DNA from 4 places in the Alteromonas sp. ABM1_013 genome. Region 1 is predicted to be linked to each of the others. Evidence: predicted binding sites of a transcription regulator. Region 1 holds the regulator's gene; each other region holds the start of a gene.
What was found. The regulator sigma-54, encoded in region 1, starts transcription at its own class of promoters, with help from an activator protein. The targets are predictions, from matches to a motif close to GTTGGCACGNNNNTNGNNT.
Positions count from the first base shown of each region.

Region 1 (5,539 bases):
AACCCATTAAGATAGGGTCAAACACCCAGTTTATTGATGGTAAAAACAAAACCGCGCTGTACAAGGAAGATGTACTTATTACCCAAGGTTCACTCCTAATCGAAGCTGATGAAGTAGAAGTAATAGCTACAGATGGCAGCGGCCGTGAAATATTTATCGCCCGTGGCAACCCTGCAAGCTATTCTCAATCACTAGAAGACGGTACACCGGTATCAGCGAAAGCCAATGAAATTCGCTATGAAGTAATTAATCGCACTATTTCTTTGGCGGGTAATGCTGAGCTACAGCAAGATACCAGTAAAGTGCAAGGTGATAAGATTACGTTCGATATGATTACTGAACAATTGCTTGCAACGGGTGGTGCCGGTGAAGATGGTGAAGGTCGTGTTACCACAGTATTTACTCCTGACACCATTCGTAAAACATCGTCTAAGAAAGACAACGAGGACAATGAATAGCAATGGCAACTTTGAGCGCTAAAAACCTTGCTAAATCGTATAAATCGCGACAGGTTGTTCGCGATGTAAGCCTTTCAGTGTCTACCGGTCAAATTGTTGGTCTTCTCGGCCCTAACGGCGCTGGTAAGACCACCACTTTTTACATGATTGTAGGCTTAGTCAACTTAGACAAAGGCAAGATCGAAATTGATGATAATGAGCTTACTCACCAGCCAATGCATGAGCGCGCACGCCGCGGTATAGGCTACCTCCCGCAAGAGGCATCAATATTTAGAAAGCTTACGGTACATGAAAATATCATGGCCATTTTGCAAACCCGTAAAGATTTAAATTCACAGCAGCAAGAAGAAGAAGCAGACGCCCTACTTGATGAATTTAATATCAACCATATACGTAATAGTACGGGGATGAGTTTGTCAGGGGGAGAACGGCGTCGCGTAGAGATTGCTCGAGCTCTGGCAGCAAAACCACAATTTATTTTGTTAGACGAACCATTTGCCGGTGTTGATCCAATATCAGTTAATGATATAAAGAAGATAATACAGCATCTGCGAGATAGGGGTATTGGTATCCTTATCACGGACCATAACGTACGCGAAACATTGGATGTTTGCGAAAAAGCGTACATTGTGAGTCATGGCGAGCTTATTGCGCAAGGAACTGCGGAACAGGTTTTAAGTAATCAAAAAGTAAGGGACGTATACCTAGGCGAACAATTCAGGCTATAGTTAGTGTAACCTAATTGTCATTTTTCAGTTTCGCTCTGGTATATTTAATTTAGAGCATTTAAATAAGACGTAGATGAAACCATCTTTACAGCTAAAATTTAGCCAACAACTTACCATGACACCTCAGCTTCAGCAGGCAATTAAACTGCTGCAGCTTTCTACGCTTGATCTCCAGCAAGAGATACAAGAAGCCCTCGATTCTAATCCGCTTTTAGAAGTGGAAGAAAGTAACGACGAGCCACAAGTAGAAAAGAACAATGTCGATAGTGACGATAGCGCTGCTGAAGCGACCGCTTCTGCATCGAGCGATACGCTAGAAGCGGGAGATGCACTGGAGAAGAATGATCTTCCCGATGAGCTACCTATCGACAGTACCTGGGATGAGTATTATTCGGCTTCTTCCGCGCCTGCACCTGGCCCATCTAATGATGATGAACAAATCTTCCAAGGTGAGACCACAGAAGACATCCAAGAACATCTTCTTTGGCAAATGCGCCTCACTCATTTTTCAGATACTGACCGCGCTATCGCTACAGCAATCATCGACTCAATTGACGAATCAGGTTATTTAACCGTTACTCTTGACGACATCTTAGAAGCGGTCAACGACGATGATCTAGAAGAGCCTATCGAAATGGACGAAATAGAGTGTGTACTTAAGCGCATTCAAATGTTCGACCCCATTGGTTCAGGTTCTCGTACACCTCAAGAGTGTCTTATGGTGCAATTACGCCAGTTTTCAGAAGACACACCGTGGCTTGCTGAAGCGAAGCAGCTTATTGAGGAATATTCAGACTTACTGAGCAGTAAAGACTACCGCACGCTAATGCGTAAGAGCCGATTGAAAGAAGAGCAGCTGCGCGAAGCAATGCGTTTACTTCAAACCTTGAATCCTCGCCCAGGTAGTGCTTTAGTTACTAAAGAGCCTGAGTACGTTATTCCTGATGTCTCAGTAACCAAGAAAAATGGCCGTTGGGTGGTTGAACTGAACCCCGACAGTCTGCCTAAATTAAGCGTAAACCAACAGTACGCAGCGATGAGTCGTCGTGCCAAGAACAGCAGCGATTCACAATTCATCCGCTCACACATGCAAGAGGCCAAGTGGTTCATAAAGAGCCTTGAATCTCGCAACGATACCTTAATGAAGGTTGCAAATTGCATTGTGCAGCAGCAAATGGGCTTTTTTGAGCACGGCCCGGAAATGATGAAACCAATGGTGCTAAATGATGTCGCAGAAATGGTAGATATGCACGAATCGACTATTTCGCGTGTAACAACGCAGAAGTATATGCATACGCCCCGTGGCATCTTCGAATTGAAGTATTTCTTCTCAAGCCACGTAGCAACAGAGTCAGGTGGTGAGTGTTCATCTACAGCGATTCGTGCATTGATCAAGAAGTTAGTGGCTGCGGAAAATCCTAGCAAGCCGCTAAGTGATAGCAAGATTGCTTCATTGTTGGCCGAGCAAGGCATAAAAGTCGCTCGGCGAACAATAGCAAAATACCGGGAATCATTGTCGATCCCGCCGTCGAACCAACGCAAAAGCCTTATTTAAACGGGCTTAATAATATAAGGAAGACGAAATATGCAAATCAACCTTACTGGTCATCATGTCGAAATCACCGACTCTTTGCGTAATTATGTCGATACGAAGTTCAGCAAACTTGAACGTCACTTTGATCACATTTCTAATGTGCATGTCATCCTGAACGTTGAAAAATTAAATCAAAAAGCTGAAGCGACTGTTCATTTAAGTGGCGCTGAAGTATTCGCATCCTCAGAAAATACCGACATGTATGCGGCGATTGACAGCATGGTTGATAAACTCGACCGGCAGGTAATCAAGCATAAGGAAAAACTGAAAAAACATTAGTAGTTAATTGAGCATGGATATACAAGCCATCGTAAGTCTGGACCGCACCGAGTGTGCGGTTCAGTGTAATAGTAAAAAGCGAATTCTTGAGATCATCGCTGATATCGCTGCCAAGCATAACGATAACATCGACCAGGCAACGGTTCTAAATAGCTTGATGGCTCGAGAACGTATGGGTAGCACGGGTATTGGTAACGGGATAGCACTGCCTCACGGTCGCTTGGCCGGCCTTGAGAAGGTAATAGCAATCGTTGTAACAAGTACACCAGCTATCAACTTTGATGCCCTAGACGAAAAGCCCGTAGACATATTCTTTGCTCTTCTCGTTCCCGAAGAGCAAACCGAAGGACACCTTCAGACACTGGCTACCGTAGCCGGTAAGCTAAGCGACAAAGAAACGATTAAAACAATACGTCGTGCAACAACCAGCGACGAAATTATTTCTGCATTAAGTTAAACAATAAGTGCCTACACCTCATAGGTAGGCGCTTTATTCGACAACTCGTATGTGATGAAACCAGAATATAAGGGAGAATTTAGGTGAAGCTGATCATAATCAGTGGTCGTTCGGGGTCTGGTAAGTCTGTCGCACTTCGCGCATTGGAAGACTTAGGTTACTACTGTGTTGATAATATCCCAGTAAATTTGCTTCCCACCCTCACCCATACTGTTGTTGATGAATACGATCAAGTTGCAGTAAGTATCGACGTAAGGAATCTTCCCAAAAATCCAGATGACTTGGTAGAGATTCTAGATTACCTGCCTTCTTCTTGGTCGATGACTATAGTGTACATTGACGCAAGCGATGACGTTCTGGTTAAGCGTTTTAGCGAAACTCGCCGTCTTCACCCTTTAGCTAAGCTAAATAAGTCTCTATCGGAGGCTATTAGGGCGGAGTCTGCGCTTCTTGCGCCAATTACTGAACGCGCTGATTTATACCTAGATACAGACAAGCTAACAATACATCAACTCGCCGAATTGATCCGTGAACGTATATTGGGTAAGAAAAGTTCACGCCTTGTTCTTGTCTTTGAGTCATTTGGCTTTAAACACGGCATACCTAAAGATGCTGACTACGTTTTTGACGCGCGTTTTTTACCTAACCCGCATTGGGAGCCAGACCTTAAACACTTAACTGGGTTAGATGCCCCCGTGGAAGTATTTTTAGGCTCACAACCCGTAGTAACCAAATTTATTTGGCAGATTCAAAACTTGATGACCACATGGCTTCCCCATTTAGAACGCAACAATAGAAGCTATGTGACTGTGGCTATCGGTTGCACTGGCGGCCAACACCGCTCAGTCTATATTGCCCAAACCTTGTCGAAAACGTTCAGCGAAATACACCCTGATGTTCAAATTCGTCACAGAGAGTTGAACCAGTAATGACTATTCAAAAAACGCTTACAATCGTCAATAAACTAGGCTTACACGCCAGAGCAGCCACGCAATTGGTTAAGCTTGCTAATCAGTTTCATGCCAAAATCATTTTGAAAAAAGGCGATAAAGAAGCCGATGCAAGCAGCGTCTTAGGCTTGATGATGCTGGAAAGTCACCAAGGTGAACAGGTAGATGTTATTGTCGATGGTGATGACGCGGTCGATGCACTTGCTGCAATTGAGGAGCTAATTGAAGGCAGATTTAACGAAGACGAATAGTCTCAACCCGAATATCTCTTGACGAATTAATCAACAGCTAGCTTAGTAATTCCAAATTCTTGCGTAAAAGCCACGCAATTATCATGACAGACTTAATATAATTGCGATATTCTACGCACACTTAGGCTACACAGCCTTTATTTTCCATATCAGCTTAGTAGGAATAACGCCTTATGGCAGAAGCGCTTGTTTCTAAATACGTACAAACCCAATTACGCGCACTTAACGCAGCGTTGATAAACGGTCAATTTGTATCTGTACGTAAGCTTCTGCTTGAACTTCCCCCTTCAGACGTTGCGCATATTCTCGAATCTAGCCCTAGCAGGACCCGTGATGAGTTGTGGGAGCTAATTGATAGCGACTTTCACGGTGATATTTTAGAAGAACTCTCTGATGATGTTCGAAACGGTATTATCACAAAGATGCTCCCCGCCAATGTGGTTGATGCACTTGAAGAAATGGATACCGATGACTTGGCAGAAACGCTGAGTAGCCTTCCTGAACCTGTGCTGGCAGACATTCTCGATTCAATGGATGCACAAGACCGCGTACGTGCAGAGCAGGCGCTGTCTTACGGTGAGGAAACCGCTGGTTTCATCATGAACACCGATACCATTACCTTGCGTCCTGATGTAACCATTGATGTGGTTCTTCGCTACATTCGCTTAAAAGGTGAGTTACCGGAAAATACAGACACTTTCTATGTGGTCAATAGAACCGACAATCTGGTCGGTATCATCCCTGTTGCCCGTCTTCTCACCGCGGATACCGACGACAAGGTGTCTGATGTTATGGACGAAGAGTCGGAGGCCATTCCGGTAA
Region 1 is NZ_JBSWXH010000001.1:438,476-444,014, reverse strand. It holds gene lptA (lipopolysaccharide transport periplasmic protein LptA) at 1-458, shown strand, start outside; gene lptB (LPS export ABC transporter ATP-binding protein) at 461-1,186, shown strand; gene ACXAGK_RS01900 (RNA polymerase factor sigma-54) at 1,260-2,741, shown strand; gene hpf (ribosome hibernation promoting factor) at 2,772-3,059, shown strand; gene ptsN (PTS IIA-like nitrogen regulatory protein PtsN) at 3,073-3,516, shown strand; gene rapZ (RNase adapter RapZ) at 3,600-4,445, shown strand; gene ACXAGK_RS01880 (HPr family phosphocarrier protein) at 4,445-4,717, shown strand; gene mgtE (magnesium transporter) at 4,891-5,539, shown strand, end outside.

Region 2 (5,539 bases), on a different contig from region 1:
TAATCTGCTTCAACGTGTTGTGGCAGTAATTCACGCTCACCCAGAAATTGTGGCTTAATCGGGAAAATAAATGGAAAACAGTGTAGAGTTTCAATTTGAAACAGAAATGTCTGCGTATCGTTTTTTAAATACCGTAAAGCATGTTGATGCTGAAGGGTTAAGAGTGAAGTTTGGGCGTACCGACCATCACGTAAGCGTACAGTATCGTTATGGTGTAGGGGAGTTTGATTCTACGCTTTCTACACTGGATGACCTTGCTCGAGAGTTAGGTGGTGAAGAAGTTTCTTAACGAGAACGTAAGTCTGGGCAGATTAAATCAGTACAAACAAAAAGGGCCAGACATTGTCTGGCCCTTCTTTTATAAAGACGTGATTAACAGTCTTTATCTTCAGCGTTTGCGCCTTCTTTCACATCTTCACAAGCGTCTTCAACGGCGTTACCTGCATCGGTAACCATCTCGTCTAGCTCTTCGCCTGCGTCTTCTGCCTCACCGTCACCGCACGCTGCTAGTGATAGTGCAAATGCTGATGCTACTAGTACCTTTGATAGATTTTTAAATGAAAACATATCCTTACTCCTTTTTCCTATTAGATATTCTTAGGCCTTTGGTGCCTTTCCACGTAACGCATTAGCGATAAGTGAAATTACCAACAACGCGATAAACACAAAGAAAAGAAACTGTGCGATACCTGTTGCTGCACCTGCGATGCCTCCAAAACCAAAAACTGCTGCAATAATGGCGATGATAAAAAATGTGATTGCCCAACCTAACATAACTAGATCCTCGTATTGCTTCCGTTACTTTCACAATAACTAATGCTATCTTTATGCCTATTTTTTAAGTGCATGAATTATATAGATTAAGTTTGTTTCAGATTGCAATTTTGAAACGTAATTTTCAGTGGCAGGAGTCACGATTACACAAGCGAATGCATTTTTTACATGATAGAGCAGAAGCCCTTTTCTCATCATTTAATTCAAGATGAAAAAAGAGGCAAAGCGAAAGGGAAAAACGCTTTGCCTATAAAAGGGAGGTGGTGACGCCCCACATAATCTGAGAAGATTGGGGGCTGAGCGTTACCTAGTTACCATTTGGGTTGTAAGGTAACGAAGATTGGTGAGCGACAATACGCAGGTCGCCATCACTGTCTTTCACATAGGCAAAGGTGTACTCTACTTTTGTTTCTCCGCCCTTAGTGTCAGTAAAGAAGTAGTTACCCATCGCCACCGCCATCCGACAACTGTTATTAATAATTCCTACATTGTCGAATTTCACGTTTGTATAAGGCTTAATCGCAAAACCCTTATCTTCCTGATAAGCGTCATTTCCACCGACAAAGTAAGAAAGCGCTGCATCAAAGCTTGAACGGAACTGATCATTTGCTGCAAGGGTTGGTTTAAACAGTACACTACTTAAATCATATCCGTACATGTCCTGGATAAAATCAGCCGCCTCGCCAGAGTAGTCACCGTCGTTACTAAACACTGCGCCAATACGTACAATGCCTTCACCCCACATCTTTTGTGCTGCTACAACTTCACGCTCTGTAATACATTCATCCGAATACAGTAATGCATTATCTAGCGCCTTAGCCTTCAATACACCAACGTTCGAAGTGGCGGTCTCATTCATTTGCGGTTTGGCCACTGCACTGCAGCCTGTTACTAGCATAATCGAAGCTGCAAGAAGCGTTGTTTTTGTCATTAACGAGTTTAGCTTTTTCATCGCGTGACTCCTCAGTCATTTGCAAAATAAATACGTGTTATTACCTAATTAAATTGCTGGGAGCAGAAGCTGTATAACGTTGTAAAAAGCGGTCTACAAATCTGCTCTGCAGTTCATAGGTTTAATGATAGCTAGATTGGGTGACGGAGACTTTTGTACAACATTAATAGAAGATTAATGGGTCATTAAGAATAAAGATGTTAAGACATGTATCGGTTCTGAACGAATGAATGTCTCATCTATCATGTTGATTAGTGTGTTTTAATGTCGTTTTACTTCATCGATATTACGTAATTTATACGCAAGCTTATTCGTCTACTTATAAACGAAGGACCGGATTTACTCGATTTTGCAGGCCCTTAGTCTGCTTTATAGGATGCATTTCAGGGAATGGGTGGTAGCTATGAATTTAAGGTAGTGGGTTTTAGGGCGTTCCACAGACTTGCTCGTGCAATTAAGCTATGCTTTTCAGTAACACTGATTGCGTACCGAAAAGCATTTTGTCAGAACACTGATGATGCAGTGTATAGATGTACAGAATGACGTTCAGCTAATTTGTATTCTTTGGCTCTAGAGGCTGTGACAGCACTTCTAAGACAGTAAAGGCGTTTTTACCTAAACGAGTTTTATCATTCGCCATTTTTACATCAATAGTAAAGTAGATGTCGTTAATCTGAGTATTTACAACATCGTTTGAGCTCGGGGCGGCCATCGGTTGAGCAACTTCCTCACAGCCTGACATAGTGCATTGCCTATCTGTTTGAAATATTGCTGGCTCATTTTTGCCAGCCGTTACTTCCCGCGCAATAACAGGCTTTTTATCAATATTTGTATTAATCACCTCTAGATAAGTAAAGCCTTGCTCTTGTGCGACTTCAGCGGCGCGATATAGAGCGTACTGCTGTACTTTGTCGGCCGGAGTTTTATCAGTCGCTTTAAAAAGAACCTGATACTGATTTGCAGATACTTTTTCGCTCGAATAACCATATGAGGCTTTAGAGTTCGCTGATTTGTATGGGGTAGGGGCAGCTACTGGTGTCGATGAACACCCTGCTATCGCAAAGCTTAGTGCCGCACCTGCGGTGGCAAGAAGTACGCGGCCACTTTTAATTTTACTTTTGATGTTCATCTCACAAATTCCTTAATACTGTGATTACTGAAACAAAGAGAACAGCGCGGTTCTACCTAAAACCATTAACGCTCGGTTACGCTTTGCTTTAGGCTTAGCATCTACTGCACCTTTATATGCGCCAACAGAAGCTATGCCAAGTAAGGTCTCTGGCTTACCCATCATTAACGAACATTGCCTTTTTGCTTGTGTAAGTGCAACATCTGCGTGATGTTTTTGAGAAAAATAGGCATGTTCTTTTTGCGCAATATCTTTTATATTCGCTTTCAAAAAGATGTTCATAGTACTCACCTCATTATTGTTGACAGGGCACTGTCCATGGATTTGATCAAATGAACTTAATCAAAAGGGCTAATGCGCCTTTAAATCTATGCCTTACCCAAAGACCCTACGCCATGTTTGAATTAATCTGCTCAAACTTAGATAGTTAAACGCATTTTGAGCAAGCTTAAAGAAACCGAACGCCGCAAGACTATTAAGTGCTAATAACACAAGTGGTACCACAACGTAGTGCACGCCAACATTGTGAAGTATAGCGCCTATAGCAATATTTAAAATAAGCCAACAAACTGTACCAACCGCAAATGCTGCGAGGCATGCAAAAACAGTGACGAAAAAACTCTTTTTGACAAGCATGAGTTCACTATTAGTAAGCTCAAGAAATGCAAAGCCTTGTTCTTTTCTCTGAGAGAATGCTTCTTTAAATGCGTTGAATACATCGGAGAAAGACGGGTCGGGGTATTGTTGCTGTGTTGACTGCTCGTCAGGTGGCGTTTCTTTGGGTGTACTTTCTCCTGTCGCGTTTTCATGGAGCTTCGCCTGCGCCGAAGGCGGCGTCAGACGAAATGGATTTTCATTGCACGTGCGAAACCGTGCTTTGTGAAAATCTAGCGCTTTCATGAATCTACTTCTTACGGAGAAGTGACGTTACTAGCATACCTGCCGCAAAAGCGATACCTGCAGTTTGAACAGGATTTTCAATTGCAAATTTGCGTACTTTTGATGCCTGCCATTTCTGCTCTGCTAAACGCTTTCTTTCAGACATGTTTTCAGCAGATGATGAGGCTGTGCGACGAATATTTTCTTCCGCCACGCCCGCACTATCGGCAAGCTTGTCTACTGACGCATGAAGGGTATCTTTTAGTTGATCCGTTACTGGGTGACTCGGTTCAGCCACACCGTTAGTGCTATTAGTTTTAACGGTTTGTGGTTTTGCTGAAGCTTGTGTAGCCATAATACTCTCCTTAATATTTTGGGTTCACAATAACTGTTGCAACGGCTGTACCAATCGAATAAATCCTTTATTTACAATTAGATAGGGGGGTGAGTTATTTGGGAGGGTGAAAGGTTTGCAAGAGAAATGCGTTATCCTTGCAAACCCCTGTAATATTTTCTTAGTCGCTAAAACGAAAGCTTAGCTTCCACCTACGACAGATGCGAGGTCATCTTTTGAAACCGGCTTAAGCAGCGCGCTATCTATTCCTATCGATTCCATTGCTTCTTCTTCGGCTTCGTGTCCACTAACTATGGTAAGCAATGCATTAGGCAATTTTTCTTTAAGTTCGCCAGCCAAGTCATAACCATTGTAATCGGGTAACGTCAAATCCATTAACACGTGATCAAAGTCATTGTCTTGTGCGGTGCTAAGCGCATCAACACCACAGTACTCGGTGGTGACTTCATGACCTAAATGAACTAAAAACAACTGCAATAGCTCTGCAGCATCTTCATCATCTTCAATTACTAAAATACGTTTACTAGAAGGGCTTCCGTCACCTTTTTTCTGAGGGGTATCTTCAGCTGCAATGTCTAAATTCGTATTGGATTCAAATCCATTGCTTGACGGCATGTTTTCCTCTGGTGCGTAAGGTTTCTGTATCGGCATGTCAGCAACCTGTGCTTCCACATTGGTAAAAGTAACGTGATCGCCAGGAGGAAGGTATTGTGAGAGAAGTTGAGCGAGTGCAAAGCGGTCTATTGGTTTACCTATAACGTCATTAAAACCTTCGCGTATTAGCGACTCTCTTAATCCTTTACGACTGGCTGCGGTGACCGCAATAACGGGAATATCTTTACCATGGCGACGAATAGCGTGTAACGCTTCAATGCCATTCATCACAGGCATGTGAATATCCATGAGAACGAGGTCAAATGGTTGATTGTGTTCATCGGCCTGTAATACAGCTTCTAGTGCCTTTACACCGTTTTCCGCGTAACTAATATCTGCCTGAGACTGACTTACAAGATGGCCGGTAAGGCGCCGAATTTCTCTTAAGTCATCGACAATCAGCACTCTGCCGGTAACATTTAAATCGATACTGCTAGATTCGACGGTTTGTATCTGACCGAGTTCTAGGTCGACGAGAGGTTGCTTGGAAATATCGCCAGGGTCAATATCGAATGTGAACGTACTACCTTCTCCAAGTCGAGATGACACGTCTATATCGCCGCCAAGCTTGGTGACAAGCTCTTTACAAATAGCTAAACCTAAACCAGCACCACCGTGATTAGCGCGCATTACATCTTCAATTTGCTCGAAAGGTTGGAAGATGTTGATCAACTTGTCTGGTGGCATACCTATGCCAGTATCGTCTACGGAAAATCTAAGTAGCTGAGGTTTTTCACTATCTGTTGGGTTTTCATCAAGGGTTATAGTAAGTGTAATACTGCCCTTATCGGTGAAC
Region 2 is NZ_JBSWXH010000005.1:243,743-249,281, reverse strand. It holds gene ACXAGK_RS15875 (DUF349 domain-containing protein) at 1-58, shown strand, start outside; gene ACXAGK_RS15870 (hypothetical protein) at 71-289, shown strand; gene ACXAGK_RS15865 (hypothetical protein) at 373-567, opposite strand; gene ACXAGK_RS15860 (DUF1328 domain-containing protein) at 598-774, opposite strand; gene ACXAGK_RS15855 (phosphoribosyl-AMP cyclohydrolase) at 1,082-1,726, opposite strand; gene ACXAGK_RS15850 (CC0125/CC1285 family lipoprotein) at 2,277-2,855, opposite strand; gene ACXAGK_RS15845 (hypothetical protein) at 2,880-3,137, opposite strand; gene ACXAGK_RS15840 (hypothetical protein) at 3,231-3,755, opposite strand; gene ACXAGK_RS15835 (DUF883 domain-containing protein) at 3,760-4,089, opposite strand; gene ACXAGK_RS15830 (response regulator) at 4,270-5,539, opposite strand, start outside.
Region 2: the regulator sigma-54 is predicted to act here: its motif matches at 4,216-4,234, upstream of ACXAGK_RS15835 (DUF883 domain-containing protein).

Region 3 (5,539 bases), 320 kb from region 1:
GTTCGTGAACTCTCAAATTTAGTTGAGCGATTAACAATTCTTTACCCTGGGCAGATTGTTGATATTGCTGATTTACCGGAAAAGTATCAGTACGGTGATGTTCAGGCTTACGAGCCAGACTACCCCGAAGAAATGCTTGAGCGTGAAGCCTTTAATGAACTATTTGCCGAGGCTGCAGCGCAAGAGCCAGAAGAAGACGTTAGCCAGCAGAGTCACGACGGCCTAAACGGTATGGTGTCGTCCTCGTTACCTGCAGAAGGTGTTAACCTTAAAGAGTACCTTTCTGAGCTCGAAGTGAATCTCATAAAACAAGCCCTGGAAAACCAAGATTGGGTAGTAGCACGTGCCGCCGACAAGCTTGGAATGCGCAGAACCACGCTCGTTGAAAAAATGCGGAAATACGATATCCAGCGTACTGAAGAAGCGTAATGTCAGCTAATTGACGTTACGCTTTTCTTTGAAAATACCATATATCCTACTGATAAATAAGCCAATATAAAGTTGGCATATCTTCTGCTTTATCTAAGCCATAGTTAAACAGCGTCTGCAATTTGACGAGGATAATATGGCTTTCGACAGCACACAACAATCTACAGAGTATTTCGCATCTGCCTATGCACTTAACGGCGGCTCGGCGGTATCTCAAGATGATTATCAAACGTCGCAAAATGATGATATTGAATCACTGAGATTGCAGGCGAGTCGACTCGAACATTTACTTCAAGTGATGCCAGCGGGTGTTATTGTTATTGATGGAAAGGGCATTGTTCGCCAAGCCAACGAGCAGGCAAAAGCATTGTTAGGCGAACCGCTGGAAGAGGAAGTGTGGCGCAGTATTATTACTCGCTCTTTCAAGCCTCGCGCAGACGATGGTCATGAAGTATCGCTGGTTGATGGTAGACGAGTGAAGCTTTCAATTACCCCACTAGACAACGAGCCAGGTCAGCTAATTGTTATCACAGACCTAACTGAAACCCGTCAGCTGCAAGCTCGGGTTAGCCACATGCAACGGTTGTCTTCTCTTGGAAAAATGGTGGCATCCCTGGCCCATCAAATCAGAACTCCACTTTCTGCAGCCATGCTTTATGCGTCAAACTTAACGCGTAAAGGGTTAGGGGAAGAAGCACAAACACAATTTGCGAACAAACTAACAGACAGGCTTAAAGAGCTGGAAAGCCAGGTTAATGACATGCTGCTTTTTGCTAAATCTGGCGAAGAGCAAGTGGTAAGCAAAATTAGTCTCGCTGAATTATTCGGTGCCATTGAGGGGAATGCTCAAAGCATGACGGCTCAAGCGCAGCAAAAGCTAACGTTTTCAGGTTTTGAGCAAAACGCAGCAATAACTGGGAATTTAACTGCTCTTCAGGGGGCATTGTTAAATCTCATACATAATGCAAGCCAAGTCACCCCGAAAGGTGAGTGTGTACATGTCCAGGCATCGGTAAGCGATCAGCGTTTACATGTTTCAGTTATTGATAAAGGCCCAGGTGTACCAGAACGGTTAAAAACCAAAATCTTTGAACCCTTTTTTACAACTAAAACTCACGGTACCGGTTTGGGTCTTGCTGTGGTGAAGTCGGTGGTAAGTGCGCATAGCGGCGCACTCAATGTAATTGACGTACCCGAGGGCGGTGCCTGCTTTAGCGTGTCATTACCGTGCTCAGCGAATGCTAAAACCTCACAAACATTGACTCATGTCGCGTAAGTCATAGGAGAGAATAATGTCTAAAACTACCATACTAATTGTTGAAGATGACGCGGGTTTACGCGAGGCGCTCCTAGACACCCTGTTATTAGGTAACTACAACGTGATTGCAGCTGATTGTGCAGAAGAAGCGTTAATGATGCTGTCGTCTCAGAATGTAGACCTAGTGGTTAGCGATATACAAATGGGCGAAATGAGTGGCTTAACGTTGCTAAAAAGCATTAAAGCTAAATACCCTAATATGCCTGTGCTGTTAATGACGGCCTACGCCACCATTGATGATGCGGTTCAGGCGATGCGCGATGGCGCAACGGACTACCTTTCAAAGCCTTTTGCGCCAGAAGTATTGCTAAACTTAGTGGGGCGCTACGCCCCTGCACAAAAAATTGAATCACGTACGCCAATCGTAGCTGACCCTTCAAGTTTGAAGTTACTTGAGCTTTCGCGGAAAGTTGCGAAGTCTGAAGCTACCGTTATGGTGATGGGGCCAAGCGGGTCGGGTAAAGAAGTGCTGTCTCGCTATATTCACGACCAGTCACCGCGAAGCGATGCGCCTTTTGTTGCCATCAACTGTGCTGCTATTCCAGAAAATATGTTGGAAGCGACTTTGTTTGGTTACGAGAAAGGGGCTTTTACCGGTGCTATTCAGGCCTGTCCGGGTAAGTTCGAACAAGCCCAAGACGGCACCCTGTTACTTGATGAAATAACTGAGATGGATTTGGCACTGCAGGCTAAATTACTGCGTGTGTTACAAGAGCGTGAAGTAGAGCGCCTTGGTGGACGTAAAACCGTTAAACTTAATGTTCGAGTTATTGCCACGAGTAACCGAGATTTAAGAAAAGCAGTAGATGCCGGCGAATTCAGAGAAGACTTATACTACCGCTTAAACGTATTTCCTATTGAATGGCGCCCGCTATCGGAACGCCCAGGAGACATTGTTCCGCTTGCCGAGCATCTTGTTCAGCGTCACGCCAGTTCACAGGGTTTGGGTACCATCAGATTAAGTGCTGCTGCGCGCAATAAATTGTCGCAATATAGCTGGCCAGGAAACGTTCGAGAATTGGAGAACGTGGTTCAACGCGCGCTTATTCTTTGCGAAAACAATGAAATAGATGCCGGCGATTTAATGATTGACGAAGACATGTCGGCCCCGCTTGAAGTTGCACAAGAGCCGGTTGAAGATAACAAATTGGGCTCAGAGCTTCGTTATCAGGAGCACCAAATTATTCTTGATACCTTGGTATCTTGTAATGGTAAGCGCAAAGACGTAGCAGAAAAGCTAGGTATAAGCCCTCGTACCCTTCGTTATAAACTAGCGCGTATGCGTGAAGATGGTATTGAAGTACCAGCATAATACTGCTGTTTTGGATCTCTCGTTTCATCCCCGTTATCCGTCGCCTCTGAAGTAAAGAAGGCGGCGGTTTTTTGTTACTCCCTTCAAATCAAACGCCATAAATTTGGCTTACCCTCTCATTTGGTTGTTATCGTATTGAAATTTAAGGTTTTTTAAAGTTGGCAAGACCTTTGCTAGATCACTCTTATAGATTATGTATTCGCCGGTGTTCAGGCGGTTTTCAAAGAAACGCTAGGAGTGGTTATGGACGTTAAAGCCAATAGTTTGTATCAAGAAATGCAGAACATGATTGGGCAAACTCGTCTTCAAGTTAACGAGCCTCAGCAACAGCCGCTTAGTGAAGTTAATAGCTCGGCAAGCGAATTCTCGACCATGCTTAAGAACGCGGTAGATGGTGTAAACGGTATGCAGCTTGAGTCAAAAGATGCTCAACAGCGCTTTGAAATGGGCGACCCAAGTTTGAGCTTAGCCCAAGTCATGTTGACAAAAGAAAAGGCAGGCATTGCGTTTGAAGCGACTGTTCAGGTACGTAACAAAGTACTTGAAGCCTATAAAACAATAATGAACATGCCGGTCTAGGTGGAGTAGGTTATGGCTGAAGCAACAGGTACAAACCTTACGGTTCCTGATCAAAATCAAACAGCGGACAATGAGCCAGAGAATAAATCTGGTTTCATGGATACGTTAGGTAGCGCAGATATGATGCGCCAAATGGCCCTTGTGGTTGTTTTGGTCATTTGTGTGGCCATTGCTATCTTCATTCTTATTTGGTCACAAGAGCCTGACTATCGTCCCCTTGCTAAGATGGAGACCCAAGAGCTTATCGAAACCCTAGATTATATGGATGCGAATCAAATCGATTATAAGCTTGAAGGCAATACTGTTTATGTAAGAAGTGACGAATTCCAAAACATCCGTTTAGGCATGACCCGCCAAGGGTTAACTAAGGCCTCTGATGCCGGTACCGATATCATTATGCAGGATATGGGTTTTGGTGTAAGCCAGCGTGTTGAAATGGAACGTTTAAAACACGCCCGCGAGCAACAAATTGCGGCTACCATCGAAGATATCGCAAGTATTCAAAAAGCCCGTGTCTTGCTAGCTATGCCTAAAGAGAACGTTTTTGCGCGAAGAGAGAAAAAAGCGTCGGCAACCGTTGTGCTAACGGCTAAGCGCGGTGCCGTTATTGCTGGTGAAGAGGTTGATGCGGTCGTTGATATCGTGGCGTCTGCCGTACAAAACATGGAGCCGTCTAAAGTAACGGTAACTGACAGCAACGGTCGTCTGCTCAACTCAGGCTCGCAAGATTCAATGAGTGCCCGTGCCAGAAAAGAGTACGAAATTGAACGCCAGCGCGAGCAAGAGTATTTAGAAAAAATTGACGCTATATTGATTCCAGTTTTGGGCATAGGTAACTACACGGCGCAAGCTGACGTTACAATGGACTTCACGGCGATGGAGCAAACCCAGCGCAGCTACAACCCAGATTTACCTGCGGTTCGCAGTGAAATGATCGTCGAAGAGAACAGCGTGGGTGGCGGCGTGGGTGGTATTCCAGGTGCATTATCTAATCAGCCTCCGTTAGATTCTAATATTCCAGAAAATGCCGTGGGCGGTAGTCAGCAAACTATGCCTGGCCGCACAGCGAAAGAATCAACACGCAACTACGAACTTGATACCACTATCAGTCATACCAAGAAACAGACAGGGGTTATCCGCAGGTTGAGTGTGTCGGTTGCCGTAGACTACACCCAAGTTGCGGGTGAAGACGGCGCGATGACACCGACGCCGCGTAAACAAGAAGAAATTCTTAATATTCGCAGACTATTGCAGGGCGGTATTGGCTTTGACGTTACCCGCGGCGATTCGCTAGAAGTGGTTAGCGTACCCTTTACTCGTATGGATGCAGGCGAAATTGAAGATGCGCCTTTGTGGGAACAGCCTGGTTTTCTGCCAATTCTTAAGCTAGTTGTTGGTGGCTTGGTTATAATAGTACTTATCATCTTTGTGATTCGACCTATGCTGCGTCGTCTTATCAACCCAGATGAGTCTAACGAGGCAGATGAATTTGATGCTGATGAAGGCTTAGACTTAGGCGATGACACAATTAGCATGTTAACGTCTGACTTTGACGAAGGACAGGTAGGCTTTGCGCCAGATGGCTCACTTATGCTACCTGACTTGCACAAAGACGAAGATGTACTTAAAGCCGTACGTGCCCTAGTGGCCAATGAACCAGAATTATCAGCCCAGGTAGTTAAGGGCTGGTTAATGCAAGACGAGTAGTGAGATAAGATTATGGCTGAAGAACTTGCCAATGTTGAAGAACCGTCATACGACGTCAGTAAATTAGAAGGCGTAGAAAAAGCTGCCATCTTACTACTTAGCTTATCTGAAGAAGATGCGGCGCAGATATTAAAGCACCTTGAACCAAAACAAGTGCAAAAGCTGGGTTCTGAAATGGCGAAAGTGGACGATAT
Region 3 is NZ_JBSWXH010000001.1:757,427-762,965, forward strand. It holds gene ACXAGK_RS03175 (sigma-54 dependent transcriptional regulator) at 1-429, shown strand, start outside; gene ACXAGK_RS03180 (sensor histidine kinase) at 566-1,705, shown strand; gene ACXAGK_RS03185 (sigma-54-dependent transcriptional regulator) at 1,722-3,059, shown strand; gene fliE (flagellar hook-basal body complex protein FliE) at 3,303-3,638, shown strand; gene fliF (flagellar basal-body MS-ring/collar protein FliF) at 3,651-5,345, shown strand; gene fliG (flagellar motor switch protein FliG) at 5,358-5,539, shown strand, end outside.
Region 3: the regulator sigma-54 is predicted to act here: its motif matches at 3,217-3,235, upstream of fliE (flagellar hook-basal body complex protein FliE).

Region 4 (5,539 bases), 580 kb from region 1:
CTTCGCCTTCCAGACGAATGGTTAATAAGCGCAATAAGCTTTTATCATCATCAACCAACAATAAGTTAGGGTTACTACTCGCCTTCTCGCTCACTGTTGTGTACTCCTGTTTTTGTCCATCAATGTTGCTTCTATTTGCAACAGTTCTTCTAATTTTTTACGCAGATTAACGGCTTCTTGCTCTAGTGCCTTAACTTTCTCTCCACGAGATGTATTTTCTTGTTCCAACACAACCATTGCAGACTCAAGCTGCATTATCTGATTGTTTTGCGAAGCTGCAATAACATTAACTACTTCTTGGGCTTCTGTGGTGAATGTACCCGCGATATCATTTAATGCTAGTTGTGCGCGCAACCTATCTTGATAAGGGGTATCAGTGGGTAGCGTTAAGATATAAGCATGAATAGTGTCAAACGCTGAATCCCCTAATGCTTTTAAAGCCTGCTTACGCTCCATCCAAGGTTGGTTGGCTGCTGCAATCCAAGTATTAAGCCAATAAGCCGCATCACAATTGTGTTCGAAAACAGGGGGCGGCTCGTTAAACAAACAGATACCACGTTCTATTTTTGTTACAGGTGTCACTTCTTCTGGCTCACCCGTGTTGCTGCTGTTTCTGGTTAAACTCTGACATCCTGTCAGTACCAGTAAGGCAACAATTAAACCACTTATTCTCATTTTATTTTTCCTGTTGCGGAATGGTCACTCTAAAGCAAACATCGGCATAGTCTACATCTACCACTTTTACATCACCATGCATTAGTCGAGCGCAATCGGCAACAATTGATAATCCTAACCCCGTTCCGATAACATTGTCGTTTCTCGGCTCGGTCCCGCGGATAAAAGGTTCAAACAGCGTGTGTACTGATTCCGGCGCTATGCGTTTTCCTCTGTTGGCGACATCCAGTACAAGGTTATCATTTTTGTTATAAAGGCTAATATTTATCGGTCGTCCAACTGCTCCGTGTGCTACAGCATTGGACACTAGATTATCAAGTATTCTTCTGAATAATTCCTCGTCTACATGTATTGAAGGTGAGGAAATATTTACGTCTACCTCTCTATCTTGAATGGCAAGGGCGTAATCCTCTAAACAGGCATCAACTAATTTATTTGCATTACTTTCTACAATTTTAGGCTGTGCTTGTTGTAGTAGCAGATTGTAGTCGAGTAGTTTCTCAACCAAAGTATTGAGACGCTGGGTACTTGCAGTAAGTAATGATAAAACTTCTCGTTGAGCGTTATTCAATTCGCCTACCACGTTCTCTGACAACAAACTGCAGCCTTCTTTAATGCTTGCTAGGGGTGTTTTTAGTTCGTGTGCGGCATGTCTTAAAAGTGCGGTTCTGATGTGCTCCAGCTGTTGCAAACGCTCATAAAGCCAATGCAAATCTTTTTCTACATCAATAAGTTCCCTAGGTGCCTGCTTAGACAATGGCGGAAGCTGACCATCGCTATGTGCCATGATCCGAATAATTTTTTTGAGGTTATTAACGGGGTTTACAATCAGTTGGCTTCCCATCAATATGAGGAGTAGCGACACACTTACCAGCATTGCGGTAGACCATGCCTGTTTCGCCTGCATGGCATTTAAGTCGTCTTGTTGTACTTTAACCCGCTCTGTAATGGCCGCTTCTACATCGTCGCGCAGCTGGTCGACACTATCTCCTACTGATGCTAAATACGCATTGAGCAGCAGCTGATCTTCAATGGCACGGTATTCAGCGAGTTGATTAAGCTGCTCAGATAAACGGGAACAGGTTGCTGGCACGGAAAGCGCCTGACACAAGTTATCGGCCGCCACAGCAAACTGGTCTATGGCATTATCAGAGAGCTGCGCCACCCTGTCGTTACGTAAAACGGCAAACTGTCTGATGCTGCGCTCAACATCCACCACTGCATTGTCCAGACGTTGCATATCACTTACGACATCCACTACAAAGCGTGTTTCAAGGGTAGTCATTTGACCTACCTTGGCTAAGTCGCTTTGGCTCTGCCAAAGAAGCGCAATAAGGGGAATAAGGGCCAGTACAAAACTTCCTAACGTTAACTGCCTTAGTGAACCAAGTTGTACCAAGCGCTCACCAAACGATACCTTGTTTATCAGAACCCTACCCTCATTGATGTTGATATTCTTATCTACTCACTCGCGGTGAGCTTTTTGTTACCTGGCGTAAGCTTGCTCTTTGCCAACTCGGCTTCGGAAAGCTTACCGTCTTCATTGTCGTCAATCAGCCCAAAGTTTCGCAGTAGTTCTGTGTGTCTTACTGCTTCTTTAAGTGAAATAAGACCATCTTTGTCTATATCTAATTTCTGCATAAGCGTGCGCGCTGGTGTAGCATGCGCATCGGCTACTGAAACAGCTTGTACCGCAGCAACGGCACAAAGTGCTAAAAAAAGTTTTTCGAGACGTTTCATCATGAATCCTCCGCTAAACGCTTTCTAAAATCCTTCTCAATTCACCAATGTCTATCCTATGGATTCTTCCACCAAAGAATAGTTAAGGCATATGGATATTACCATTAGTCTTCGATTAACCACATCATTAGTACATCGAAACTTGCTATGCGATTTTCAGGCCACAATAAAAAACCATTACAAATTATACCTTTAAGAGAGTGTCAAACTTTTAATGTGGGTAACTCATGGACAGGTGTTGCAATAAAGAAACACTGGTAGTAAGTGCATGTCGGCAACAATACCGACATACATATTTTAGCATCAGCTAAACTGTTCAGCTTTAAAATGGCAAGGAGAAGTAACAAGGTCGTTGATGGGAATAGGTTTGCTGAACATAAAACCCTGAACATTATCGCAGCCGTGCTCTATCAGATAATGCCATTGTTCAAGGTTTTCTATCCCTTCAGCGCAAACTGAAAGTGATAGGCGTTTTGCCAAATCGATAATAGCGCCTGTTACTAGTCGGCTGCGTTCTGAAGATTGAAGCTCCATCACAAACTGCCTGTCTACTTTGAGGGTATCTATATTGATTTGAGTGAGATAACTCAAAGACGAATAACCGGTACCAAAGTCATCAAGCGCGATAGCACATCCCATATTACTAATGCGCCTGAAAAACTTATTGGAAAGGGAGAAGTTTTCAAGATAAGCACTTTCGGTAACTTCAAATTCGATATTCTCGGGGTTTACGTCATAGAGCGCAAAAGTATTGTAGATATAATCGAACAGTTGATTGCTTCTCAAATCATGACCGGATAGATTAATAGAAGCCCTAAAAGCTCCCTTTGCCCAACGCTTGAGGTCAGGCATATCCATGCAAACACGACTGATAACCCATTGCGTAATGGCAGTGATCTTCCCGCCTTGCTCTGCGATAGGAATAAACTCGTTTGGCATGACAAGGCCAAACTCAGGATGCTGCCAACGAATCAATGCCTCAACGCCAATTACGTTACCGTTGTTGTTTACTTTTACTTGGTAATAAACAACAAACTCATCGTTGGTTATACCTTGTTCAATACCATTGGCTAGATGCAGTTTACGCTTGTGAGATTCCACCATATCCGGCGTAAATAATGTGTAACTTCCCCTTCCCTTTGCTTTTGAACGATACATGGCTAAGTCAGCGTTACTCATAAGTTCACTTAAATCGTATCCTGCATCAGAAGCAGTAGCCACACCAACACTCAACCCTACGGTAAGCGAGAGTCCCCTGAGTTCAAAGGGCTCGTCGAATGCTGTAATTAGTCGCGTTGCTAAACGCTTTGCTTGATCTGCAGTCGCATCTCTATCTGGGAGGACTAAAAACTCGTCGCCGCCTAAACGAGCAAACAAGTCACCGTCTCTAAGTAAACACTGCACCCTATCTGCAACTTCTATCAAAATAAGGTCGCCGGTTTCGTGTCCTAGCGAATCATTTATCCCTTTGAAGCCATCAAGATCGAAAAATAGCAACAATAGATCTTCGTCATTTCTTTTTGCTCGGGCTAATTCCAGTCTTAAATTATCAAGAACAAACTGTCTGTTAGGTAACCCTGTCAAACTATCGAAATTCGCAAGGCGAGACATCGTCTCTTGCTGGTCGACCAAGGTTTGTTTTTGTTCAAAGTTCACCAGTAACTCAACTTCGATAGCATCTAATAAGCTATTAATATTAGTGGCAATCTGGCCTATCTCATTAGATGAGTTTATTGAGCTTCGTAGCGCGTAATCTTTGGTTTCAAACACGTCTTGTGTAAACCGCCCTAACGAGGCCAAAGGTGAAATTAATCGGGATACTATGAAAATACATACGCCAGTACACAATAGCCAAAGTGCTATAAAAACTGGTATTTGTTCTAAAAACTGCCGAGCACTATTTGTTGTTTGAACCTTGGTGGTGTCAGCGTAAATAACAATGTGCCCCATGGGATAAAGGCTACTACCAACAATTTGATGGGCAACAATGACACCTTCGTATTGGTTTATACCATAAGGAACACTTTGAGGTGTTTTGGGCACCGCAGGGTCGCTTATTTCAAGCACTCTTTCGGGTTGAATTGCAGAAATAACATTATAGTTATTGTCGTAAAGGGCTGCCGATAAAACATTTTCATGTTCTTTTGCGGGTTGAAACAGCGAAGAGAGTAGAGCGTCGTTACCAGGATTTCTTTCCATCATCACTGATAGTTGTAGCGCAAGAGAATTACTTAAAGCGGCGGTGTTGTTTTTAACAACCTCAATTACAGTTTCGCTATTATCTGATTTATTAACCATAGCGATTGAGATGGATAAAACTGCCGTGGATAAGGCAACAGCAAACCCAATGGAGACTTTCAATGTTTTCAACACAAGTGTGTCCTTGCTTACTACTTTGATTAAAGCGGTACATGCAAGGATAACAATCCCCTTAACACAGCCACTTTTTTATTATTCTAGCTGCAATAGTATGTCACGGACTCAAGAATTAAAAATAGATTTTTAAAGGTATTGATTTCAATGCACTAGACATTAATTATTTTGTACCTTCAACGACTTCGAGCTTTGTTTTGATGAACTGGCTGTGAGGGACATACAATAAATCGGCGATTTGTCGTATTGTACTTTCTTCCAGCGGCGCTAGGGAATTATCGGCGTACGCGATAACCCAAAGGCTTTTTATTACACTAACTTTTTCCTCCGCGGAATAATGCTTATTAAGAACCTGAGTAAAGTGAACAAGGTCCACTGCATCATCCGCTGTTTGGTGCCCTCGCTGCAGCAAAAGCTCCATTGCCTCATCATCGACATTTACCAGACGTTTGAGCTGTTTTTCATATGCTTCTTTTTCCGTATCGGTCACCTGATTATCTGCATTGACCAATTCGCTAAGTAAGGCAGCGGTGGCAAGTTCGATGGTATAGGCAGGTTCCGCTTTTTTGTGTGACTCTTCAAAGAGTTTAAGAAATGATTTCAGCATAAGCCCTCAGGTTTAAAGTTATGGCAACACAGTTTTTACTAAAGGAAACTGAGTATTTAGCTAATTCATACTAAGTGGAAGGAGATTTCGATTAGTTGCTGTATTCTTTAGATAACTCTAAGGGGAGGCTATATAAACCACGCT
Region 4 is NZ_JBSWXH010000001.1:1,022,249-1,027,787, reverse strand. It holds gene ACXAGK_RS04330 (sigma 54-interacting transcriptional regulator) at 1-94, opposite strand, end outside; gene ACXAGK_RS04325 (hypothetical protein) at 91-675, opposite strand; gene ACXAGK_RS04320 (sensor histidine kinase) at 677-2,074, opposite strand; gene ACXAGK_RS04315 (EF-hand domain-containing protein) at 2,137-2,418, opposite strand; gene ACXAGK_RS04310 (putative bifunctional diguanylate cyclase/phosphodiesterase) at 2,719-4,788, opposite strand; gene ACXAGK_RS04305 (tellurite resistance TerB family protein) at 4,952-5,395, opposite strand.
Region 4: the regulator sigma-54 is predicted to act here: its motif matches at 2,563-2,581, upstream of ACXAGK_RS04315 (EF-hand domain-containing protein).